DNA from 2 places in the Rhodoferax sp. GT1R46 genome. Region 2 is predicted to be linked to the other one. Evidence: predicted binding sites of a transcription regulator. Region 2 holds the regulator's gene; the other holds the start of a gene.
The links. Region 2 encodes FNR, which switches genes on or off when oxygen is low (the NO sensors DNR and NnrR bind a similar motif). Its sites were predicted from a motif close to TTGATNNNNATCAA; they were not measured.

Region 1 (4,766 bases), on a different contig from region 2:
CTGGATCAACGAATGCAGCAGGCCAGGGCGGCAGTCAAGTCATGAAGCTTATCAACCGAATTCCGCTAATCTGGCTGGCTGTGATCGCGGGCTGGTTGGCCATTGCCCCTATCTCGCCAGAACCTCATCTGATTGAAAAATTTCGCATGCTCTCAGCCGGCACTCTGGTGCGGCCGATTGATATCTTCGATCTGCTGCTGCATTCAGTGCCTCTGCTGATTCTGTTTCTACGCTTGTTGGGCTGGTACCGGGCGCGCCGCGAGTAGTGGGTAGCCACTGCTAGTGTTTCCCCGGGGGGATTCAGTATTTACGGTGCGTGTCAGTGGGTGGGGATGGCACCGGCCGCACGGGTGTTGGCTTCAAAGCCGCCCTTGGCTTTCCACTCTGCAAAGCCGCCCTGCAGGATGCGCAGGTTGTCATAGCCAGCCAGGCGCAATGCCAGCCCCGCCTGTGATGACAGGGATCCGGTGTTGCAATAAATCAGGACCGGCTTGTCTTTGGGGATGCGGCTGCGCTCTGCCAGCACTTTGCGCCATTCAATGTTGGTCGCGCCAGGGATGTGCTCTTTGCTGAATTGATCGGCATCGCGTGCGTCGATCACAAAAAAGCGTTTCCAGTCTGCGGCGGGAATCTGCTCTGGAAAAATGGTGGCACCGCCGTAATCGACGAAGTCCAGATAGTCCTCCATCGCCTTGACCCCTGCCGAGTCCTGCGCATGAGCGTTGGTGAATGTCGAGACCGTGAGCACGCATGCCAGGAGAAGAGCTGCCATTCTCCGTGGTCGGACATCAAGGCGCGTAGCTGGAACGGAGTGTGTCATCGTTTCTACTTTCATTTATAAGCGTGTAGCGATATTATCCAGTCATGCGCCCATTCCTGCAAGGAGTTGGAGCGCAAAACTGCGTACCGTGCAAGGCAACATGATCCCCATAAAAACTGAATCCGCCTGGAAGGGCACCTCCGACTGCCGCAACTGTAGCATCCGTGACATGGTGCTGTTTGCTGATCTCAACGAAGAAGACTTCGGGCTCATCCATGCGCCGATTGACGACATGGAGTTCCACGCTGGTGCGAGCTTGTTTCAGGAAGGAGCGGCGGCTTTAGGCATATTCACGCTACGCACTGGAATGATCAAATTGGTACGCTCTACCTCGGATGGTCGCCAGCGCATCGTGCGGGTGCTTCGGCCGGGTGACGTGATTGCCCTGGAGGCACTAGCGACCTCCCGCCACGAAACCGACGCGGTGGCATTGACCGAGGTTTCCGTTTGCCGGATTCCCTTGTCGGTCATCCACAAGCTGGGTGTGCAGTCACCGCGTTTGCACCATAGCCTGATGGGTAAGTGGTCTCGCACCCTCAAGGAGGCGGACGACTGGTTGGCAGATCTGAATTTTGGTTCTGCGCGCAAACGAGTCTGCAATTTGGTGCTGAAGATGCGCAGCCTGGTGGATGCCCAGACGGTTACGCTTTTTGCGCGTGAAGACATGGGAGCCATGCTTGACCTCAAAATGGAAACGGTCAGTCGCGAGGTCAGCGCACTGGTGCGGGAAAAGGCTCTGGAGCCACTGGACAAATGCGGTCGCGTCTACCGCATCCTCAATCTGGATTGTTTGCTTGCCGCCTGAAAGCAAGCCCCTAACTCGCAGCCTTGGCTGCGGTAGCAGCGTCTTCAGCCATTTTGCGTTTGAAATAACGCAGGAAAAATACCCCCATACCGAGCATAAAAATTATCCCGCTGATGCTCATGAGGCCATAGTCGGTAGAGAACAGATCGGTCAGCAGTTTCATGGTGATACCTCTTTTAATCAGAGCTTGCAGTGTGACCCCGTGAAGCGGCGATCAGCATGATCCTGATCAATGAATCAGGGTTTGTCCTCGTACCACGCTAAAATAAAATTACCTATACTGGTATGGGTATAAATTCTATTTGAGGCTTTTGCGTATGTCGATTTCTGTCCAATCTGCCGGGAGTAGAGTCAGGCCTTTCTGGCCGCCTTTGGTCGCTGGCGTTGCTTTAGGCCTGGTCTTGCTGTTGACCTTCGTATTGACGGGTCACGGCCTTGGCGCTACGGGTGCCACCACCCGCATGACCGCATGGCTGGGCTGGACGGTGGTCCCCGCCGCAACGCAGGCAAACAGCTACCTTGGTCCCATGGTGGAGAGCGGTAATCCTCTGTCCTCATGGATCACCTGGCAAGTTATCGGTGTGGCTATTGGCGCGCTGGCAGCCGCCTTCATGGGTGGCCGTTTTCGGGTTCAGCTGGATGGTGCGCGCAGTGTGGGTACGCCGCGTCGTTTGCTGGCAGCCTTGGGTGGAGGCCTGGTTTCTGGCTTTGGTGCCCGTGTAGCGGCTGGTTGCACCAGCGGCTTGGGCCTGTCGGGCGCGGCCACGCTCGGGATCGCAGCTTTTGTTTTTTTGGGCCTGTTCTTCGCGACTGGCCTGATTGCCAGCCGTTTGGTGAAGGGGCTCTGAGATGTTTCCATTCAATGATGCAGGTGTGATTTCCGGGCTTGTGTGCGGAGTCCTGTTTGGCTTTGTGCTGGAAAACGCAGGATTTGGGAGCCCCGCCAAGCTGACCGCGCAATTCGAGTTGCGCGACTGGTCGGTTTTCAAGGTCATGTTCACCGCCATTGTGGTGGCGGCTTTCGGTCTTTACGGTCTCAAGGCGGCGGGGCTCATGCAGGCCGATGCCGTGTTTGTGCCCAGCGCCTTGCTCATGGCCTCAGCCGTGGGTGGCGCTTTGGTGGGCGCAGGTTTCGCGGTGGGCGGGTATTGCCCCGGTACATCCGTGGTAGGGCTGTTTTCGGGCCGACTCGACGCACTGGTTTTCCTGGTTGGCTTGCTGCTGGGAACGGTAATTTTTGCTGGCTTCTACGGGCCGGCCATTGAAGCGCTCATGGGCATGTGGGAAGTGCAGGCGGGTGACACCTTTACAGACGCTTTCGGTGTTTCCGAAGTGACCATGCTGGCGATTCTTTCTGCCGCCCTGGTGGCCGTGTTCTATTTTGGCTCGTGGTTCGAGAGACGTTCTGCTGGCCCTGTAACGGCTGAGCAGGCCCTCGCAGGCGCGGGCTCTCCAAGCTCCCATTGACTATTCAACAACACCCGGAGTTTTACCGATGAAGAAATCCACAGTTTCCCGCTCGAAATTAGCAGAGACCCTGTCCGCACTGATGCTGGCCACCGCGCTGGTGGCACCGGCTCCCGCAGTGCTGGCAGCAGACGCGCCCGCTGCAGCCGCCAGTGCGGCAAAAGATGGAAAGAAGGCTGAGAACCCTTGTGCCCCAGGCAATCCCTGTGGCCCAGCCAAGAAAAAGAAAAAGAAGGGCTCAGACAACCCTTGTGCGCCCGGCAACCCTTGCGCACCCAAGAAGTAAGAGCTTGAAGGACGGCTAGAACTAACGCCATGGCTGCGGTTTCTGAACCACTGCTACACGCAGCGCATGACGCATTGGGCATACCACTGCGTTATGCCCGGTCGGGCAGCAGTCTGGCAATGGCCGCCATGGCGGGAGCAAGACAGTGGGTGGAGTTGCAACACTACCCGCGCCGCGATGTGGTGGACGGCGCGCATGGCACCCGGTTTTATTACCATGCCCACGGATCACGCCACACACCGGATAACGAACACGGTCACTTTCATCTGTTCGCCCACGGCAAGCAGCCCGGCGACTACACGCATCTGGCGGGGCTATCGATTGATGCGCAAGGCCAACCGGTTCGCCTGTTCACCACCAACCGCTGGGTCACGGGTGAAACCTGGCGCACGGCCGCTGAGGTGGAGCAATTTTTGGTGCGTTTTGCGGTACAGACGCACGGCCGTATGGCCCCGGTAGCGCGCTGGCTGACCGCCATGGTGCATTTGTACGGTCCGCAATTGAAGCAGCTGATTCGCCGCCGTGATGCGGTGATGGCCCGACGTAGCGCCCGCCAGGGGTGGGACGTACTTTGTGAAGACCGGCAGCTGGATGTGGTGACCCAAACCCGAATTTCGCTTGCCAAACGGATTCAACAGATTCAACAACTCGGCTGACTAAGCAGCCAACAATCAGGAGAACGCGATGAAACAACTATTAATCAAAGTATCTGCCGCTGCCGTAGCAGCCTTTGGACTCGTGGTCGCCCACGCAGGCGTACTGCCCGGCCCGCTGGTCAACACCAAATGGCTGGCTGACAACCTGGACAAGGTGCAGGTGGTTGAAGTGCGCTCCAACGTGAAGTCTTTCACCGAAAAGCCAGAACTGGAAACGGACGCAAAGACCGGTAAAAAAGTACTGGTGGAGGTGGGTGGTCATATTCCTGGTGCTCGCCTGATTGACATGAAGAATATGCGCACAGACCGCACCTATGGTGACATCAAGGTCAAGTACATGATCCCGGAAAAAACCGTTTTCGAAAAAGCCATTCAGGCCGCTGGCGTTGACGCGGACAAGCCCATCGTGTTTGTGCCAGTAGGCGTGGACGTGACCGATGTGGACGACGCCTTGCGCGTGTACTGGCAGTTCAAGGTGTACGGTGAAGACGAAATGGCCGTGCTGGATGGCGGCATGGCGACCTGGCTCCTGGAGGGGCGTGAACACAGTTCCGCTGCGGCCCCAGCCAAAGCCGGCACCTGGATTGCCAAGGCTGATCGCAGCGCACAGTACTTCGCAACGTCTGAGGATGTTGCCAAAGCCATGGCCGACAAGAGCGCAACCCTGATTGACTCTCGTGACTCCAAGCAGTTTAACGGCTTGGGAAAACGCGACTATGTATCTGCCTTTGG
Region 2 (4,766 bases):
CGACGAAGAACGCGGTGAGCCTCGCGGTGCACGGTCCAGAAAGGCAGATCTGTCTACTTTGAAACTCGGTGCCTGTGTGGACTGCAGTCTGTGCGTTCAGGTTTGTCCGACCGGCATTGATATTCGCAAAGGGCTTCAATACGAATGTATTGGGTGCGGTGCCTGCGCCGACGTTTGCGACACGGTCATGGACAAGATGGGTTACGCACGGGGCTTGGTGAAGTACTCGACCCAAAACGCAGTGAGCCAACACTGGACGGGGTCCCAGACCCTGCGCCATGTGCTGCGCCCACGGGTGCTGGTCTACACGGCGATTCTTGGATCGGTGGTGATCGCAATGGCTTTGAGCCTGGCTACGCGGACCCCATTCAAGGTCGATGTAGTTCGTGATCGGGGTGTGTTGGCACGCGTCGTGGACGGCGGTCGCATTGAGAATGTCTACCGCCTTCAGGTAATGAATGCGACCGAGTCTACGCAGCGCTTCCGAATTGCGGTCGAAGGTCTGCCCGGTTTGGCAGTCGTCTCTGACGATGAAGTCGTCGTAGAGTCCACTCAGGCGCGGTGGGTGGCCGTTCGGATTGATGCGCCGTATGAGGTGGCCCCTCCAGGTTCTCACGTTATTCACTTCGAAATTTCTGCACAAGGCTCACAGGGCCATGTGTCGGAAAAATCTGTTTTCATTGTTCCCCGTTAAGGAGTTTCCCATGACCCCATCCAACCTGAATCCCGCGCGTCCATGGTGGAAGTTCGGTCACGTCTGGCTTGTCATCTCCGGCCCCGCAATCGTGGTCGTCGCGTCATTTGTGACGTTCTATCTGGCATTGGTCGGTAAAGATCCGGTGTTGGACGAAGACTATTACCGAAAGGGAATAGAAATCAACAAGACTCTGGGTGACAACCCGTCCAGTCTGGCACCCGCCACACAGGCGCGCAATCATGCGGCTACCGGTGTTCCTGCCCCCAAAACGCCGTGATTTCATCAGGTGCTCCACATTGAAATGCCCAGTCCTCAGGAGGAGAAGAACATGCTGCAGCAACGACTGATGTGGATTATCTGGCCTGCGTTTCTGGTGGCCGGCGCGCTGGAAATACTGGTTTTTGCGATGATTGACCCGCAGGATCTGCACTGGTTTGGTCAGCCGCTGGACTGGTCTCGCCAAGGGGTATACACCGTCGCATTTTTTGTGTTTTGGGGTCTCACCATGGCTTCAAGCGCCTTGACCACACTGTTGTCCATGTCGCCCTTTGAGGTCAATCGCTGCCCTCTGCCAGAGACGGACCGTCCGGACGGCTGCCCCAAACAGGGTTCTTGCTGATTACAGGTGCAACAGCCAGAGTCAGTTGCAAACCTTGGGGTTCACGATGTCTTTGAGTGCATCGGTATTGAGTATCCGGACGTGGCGCTGCTTCACTTCCACTATGCCTTCTTCCACAAATTTTGAGAAAGTTCGGCTGACGGTTTCCAGCTTCAGTCCAAGATAGCTTCCAATTTCCTCGCGCGTCATCCGCAGTACCAACTCGGATTGCGAAAACCCCCGCGCATGCAGCCGTTGCACCAGATTCAGCAAGAAAGCCGCCAGGCGCTCTTCCGCGCGCATGCTCCCCAGCAGCAGCATCACTCCATTTTCGCGGACGATTTCGCGGCTCATGATCTTGTGGACATGGCGTTGCAGGGCGTTGACCTCTCTCGACAGCTCCTCAATGCGGTCAAAGGGCATGACGCATACCTCGGCATCTTCCAGGGCCACCGCATCGCAGGTGTGATAGTCGTTAACAATGCCATCCAGCCCGATCACTTCGCCAGCCATCTGAAAACCCGTAACTTGGTCCCGGCCATCCTCAGAAGCCACGCAGGTTTTGAAAAATCCGGTGCGAATGGCGTAAAGACTGGTAAACCTTTCGCCATTGCGAAAAAGTATGTCTCCACGTTTGACTTTGCGTCGACTAGCCACGACGTCGTCAATGCGATCAAGCTCAGCCGGACTGAGCCCCAGCGGCATGCACAGTTCGCGCAAATTGCAGCTGGAGCAGGCCACCTTGATGGATTGAGGGCTCATCGCGACCATCTTGGAATCGGCATGCGCGGCAAGGGGCACCCGGGTTTCGGCGACTGAGTTGGGCTTGGATGTTTGATCAGGCATGGATTTCACCTAGTGTAAGTGACAGGCCAGTTTACCCAGTTTCGAAGTTCTTGATGCAAATCAAGTGATGGAAAGTCAAATGGCGGCACAGTAGCCCTTGTCTTGGAGCGTTCATGAAACCAGTTGCTGAAACCATAAATGATGATTTGTTGCGTCGATACGACGTGGCGGGCCCGCGCTACACCTCGTACCCAACCGCAGACCGTTTTGTCGAAGCATTTACGGCGGATGACTACGCGCAGGCCCTGACAATGCGGCGCGGTGGCGCTGCTGCCATGAACTTGCCGCTTTCGCTCTATGTACACATCCCGTTTTGCGAGTCGCTGTGTTATTACTGTGCCTGCAACAAAATCATTACCAAGCACCATGACCGTGCAGCGCCGTACCTGCGCTACCTTAGCCGTGAGGTTGATTTGCACACGGCCCAAATCGGTTTGGGCCAAACAGTCAGTCAGGTCCATCTTGGTGGGGGTAGTCCTACATTTTTGAGTGACGACGAATTGCGTGAGTTGATGACCATGTTGCGTCGCAATTTCACGTTTGCACCTGGGGGCGAATACTCCATTGAGGTGGACCCCCGAACCATCGACGCCTCCAGGCTCGACACCCTGGCCGAGCTTGGGTTCAACCGGCTGAGCTTTGGGGTGCAAGACTTTGATCCGGCGGTGCAAAAAGCAGTGCATCGAGTGCAACCTGCCGAGCAGGTGTTTGCTCTGGTGGCGGCCGCACGCGAGCGCGGGTTTGAGTCGATCAATGTGGATCTGATCTACGGACTTCCCCAACAAAGTCCGGAGTCCTTTGATCGCACACTGGCGCAGGTCAACGAGTTGCGCCCCGACCGGATTGCCCTTTATGCCTACGCCCATTTGCCAGAACGGTTCAAGCCGCAAAGGCGCATTGCTACTGTGTCATTGCCCAGTGGGGCAGCCAAAGTGTCCATGCTGTCCCGTTCGCTGGCTGCGTTCATGGGTGCGGGTTATGTGTACGTCGGCATGGATCACTTTGCCTTGCCGGAAGACGCGTTGGCTGTGGCCAAGCGCCAGGGACGCCTGCACCGCAATTTCCAGGGGTACAGCACCCAGCCAGATTGCGACCTGATTGGCCTGGGCGTGTCATCCATTGGTCGGATCGGCGCGACATATAGCCAGAACGCCAAGTCGATGGAGGAGTATTGCGATCTCCTCGACCAAGGACGATTCCCCGTGGTGCGCGGTCTGGCACTGTCGCGCGATGACTTGGTTCGCCGTGCCGTCATCATGGCGCTGATGTGCCAGGGCGAATTGCAGTTCGAGTCGATCAATCTGGCCTATTTGGTAGATTTTCAAAGCTATTTCGCCAAAGAGCTGGAAGCGCTTGCGGATCTTTCCGATCAAGGCATGGTCACTGTTGATTCCGCCGGTATTCAGGTCACCGCTCAGGGCTGGTTTTTTGTGCGTGCGGTGGCTATGGTGTTTGACCGTTATTTGCAGACAGACCGCACACGGGCGCGTTTTTCCAAGATCATTTAGCATCGGCAGATGCAATCTTCTTTGGCGCTCACTGCTCTGTTGATGGGGCTAGTGGGTGGACCCCACTGCGTAGCCATGTGCGGCGCCGCCTGCGCGGGTATTGGACAGGCAGCCGGCTCGCGTAAAAATGCTGCTCTGTGGACGTTTCAATTGGGGCGAGTGGTAGGGTATTCCGTGCTGGGTGCCGTGGCCGCAGCTTCTCTGCAGGGCTTGGGCTGGCTGACTGTCCAGTCGGCAGCGTTGCGGCCGGTGTGGTCCCTTTTCCATGTGGCGGCCTTTGTGCTGGGGCTGATGCTGTTGCTGCAGGCGCGCCAGCCAATGTGGCTGGAGAGCGCCGCGCGCAAGGTGTGGGGTTACACCAGGTCGTTTGCCGCTCGCTGGGGAGGTGGTGCCCCACTGGTATTGGGCGCTTTGTGGGCCTTTTTGCCCTGCGGCCTGTTGTATTCGGCACTTCTGGTAGCCGCCATGGCCGGTAGCTCTCTGGGCGGTGCCATGGTGATGGCACTCTTTGCGTTGGGTACCAGTGTCACCATGATGGCAGGCCCCTGGTTGTGGCTGCGACTGCGCGGCGCATCGGGCGGCACCCTTCGTGGGGGTAGCGGCCAATGGGGCATTCGGCTGGCAGGGGCTGCGCTCGCCGCAAGTTCGGGTTGGGCCCTATGGATGGCATTGGCACACAATGGCGCACCCTGGTGCGTTACGCCATAATTCTCTCGCTCTCAAAACGAATCGCACTCGCTGACACCCATGGACGACACTTTCAACTCCCTTGAGTCTCTGCGATTGCAGGCGCTCAAAAGCTACGTTGTGCTCGACACCCCGGCCGAACAGGCCTATGACGATATTGTTAGCCTTGCAGCGCTCATCTGTGGCGTGCCCATGGCGCTGATTTCCCTGGTGGACGAGGATCGTCAGTGGTTCAAGGCTAAAGTGGGTGTCGATGTAATGGAAACGCCGCGGGGCCAAGCTTTCTGCGCGCATGCGATTCTTGAACCTGAGCAAATCATGGAGGTTCACGATGCATCGCTGGACCGCCGCTTTGCCACCAACCCGTTGGTAACGGGTGACCCGAATATCCGGTTCTACGCTGGCGCGCCGCTGCTCACGCCATCCGGCT

Region 1: AC097W_RS04535 (DUF3149 domain-containing protein) is a predicted target of FNR. The motif match lies at 1,845-1,858, and genes of this name have one in related genera.

What each region holds. Positions count from the first base shown of each region.
Region 1 is NZ_JBWMBC010000001.1:960,447-965,212, forward strand. It holds gene AC097W_RS04515 (thioredoxin fold domain-containing protein) at 1-45, shown strand, start outside; gene AC097W_RS04520 (hypothetical protein) at 42-266, shown strand; gene AC097W_RS04525 (rhodanese-like domain-containing protein) at 320-772, opposite strand; gene AC097W_RS04530 (Crp/Fnr family transcriptional regulator) at 921-1,625, shown strand; gene AC097W_RS04535 (DUF3149 domain-containing protein) at 1,636-1,788, opposite strand; gene AC097W_RS04540 (YeeE/YedE thiosulfate transporter family protein) at 1,943-2,473, shown strand; gene AC097W_RS04545 (DUF6691 family protein) at 2,475-3,092, shown strand; gene AC097W_RS04550 (hypothetical protein) at 3,121-3,378, shown strand; gene AC097W_RS04555 (DUF6969 family protein) at 3,408-4,034, shown strand; gene AC097W_RS04560 (sulfurtransferase) at 4,063-4,766, shown strand, end outside.
Region 2 is NZ_JBWMBC010000006.1:245,003-249,768, forward strand. It holds gene ccoG (cytochrome c oxidase accessory protein CcoG) at 1-694, shown strand, start outside; gene AC097W_RS14815 (FixH family protein) at 705-974, shown strand; gene AC097W_RS14820 (hypothetical protein) at 1,026-1,316, shown strand; gene fnr (fumarate/nitrate reduction transcriptional regulator Fnr) at 1,338-2,057, opposite strand; gene hemN (oxygen-independent coproporphyrinogen III oxidase) at 2,255-3,649, shown strand; gene AC097W_RS14835 (sulfite exporter TauE/SafE family protein) at 3,659-4,357, shown strand; gene AC097W_RS14840 (GGDEF domain-containing protein) at 4,397-4,766, shown strand, end outside.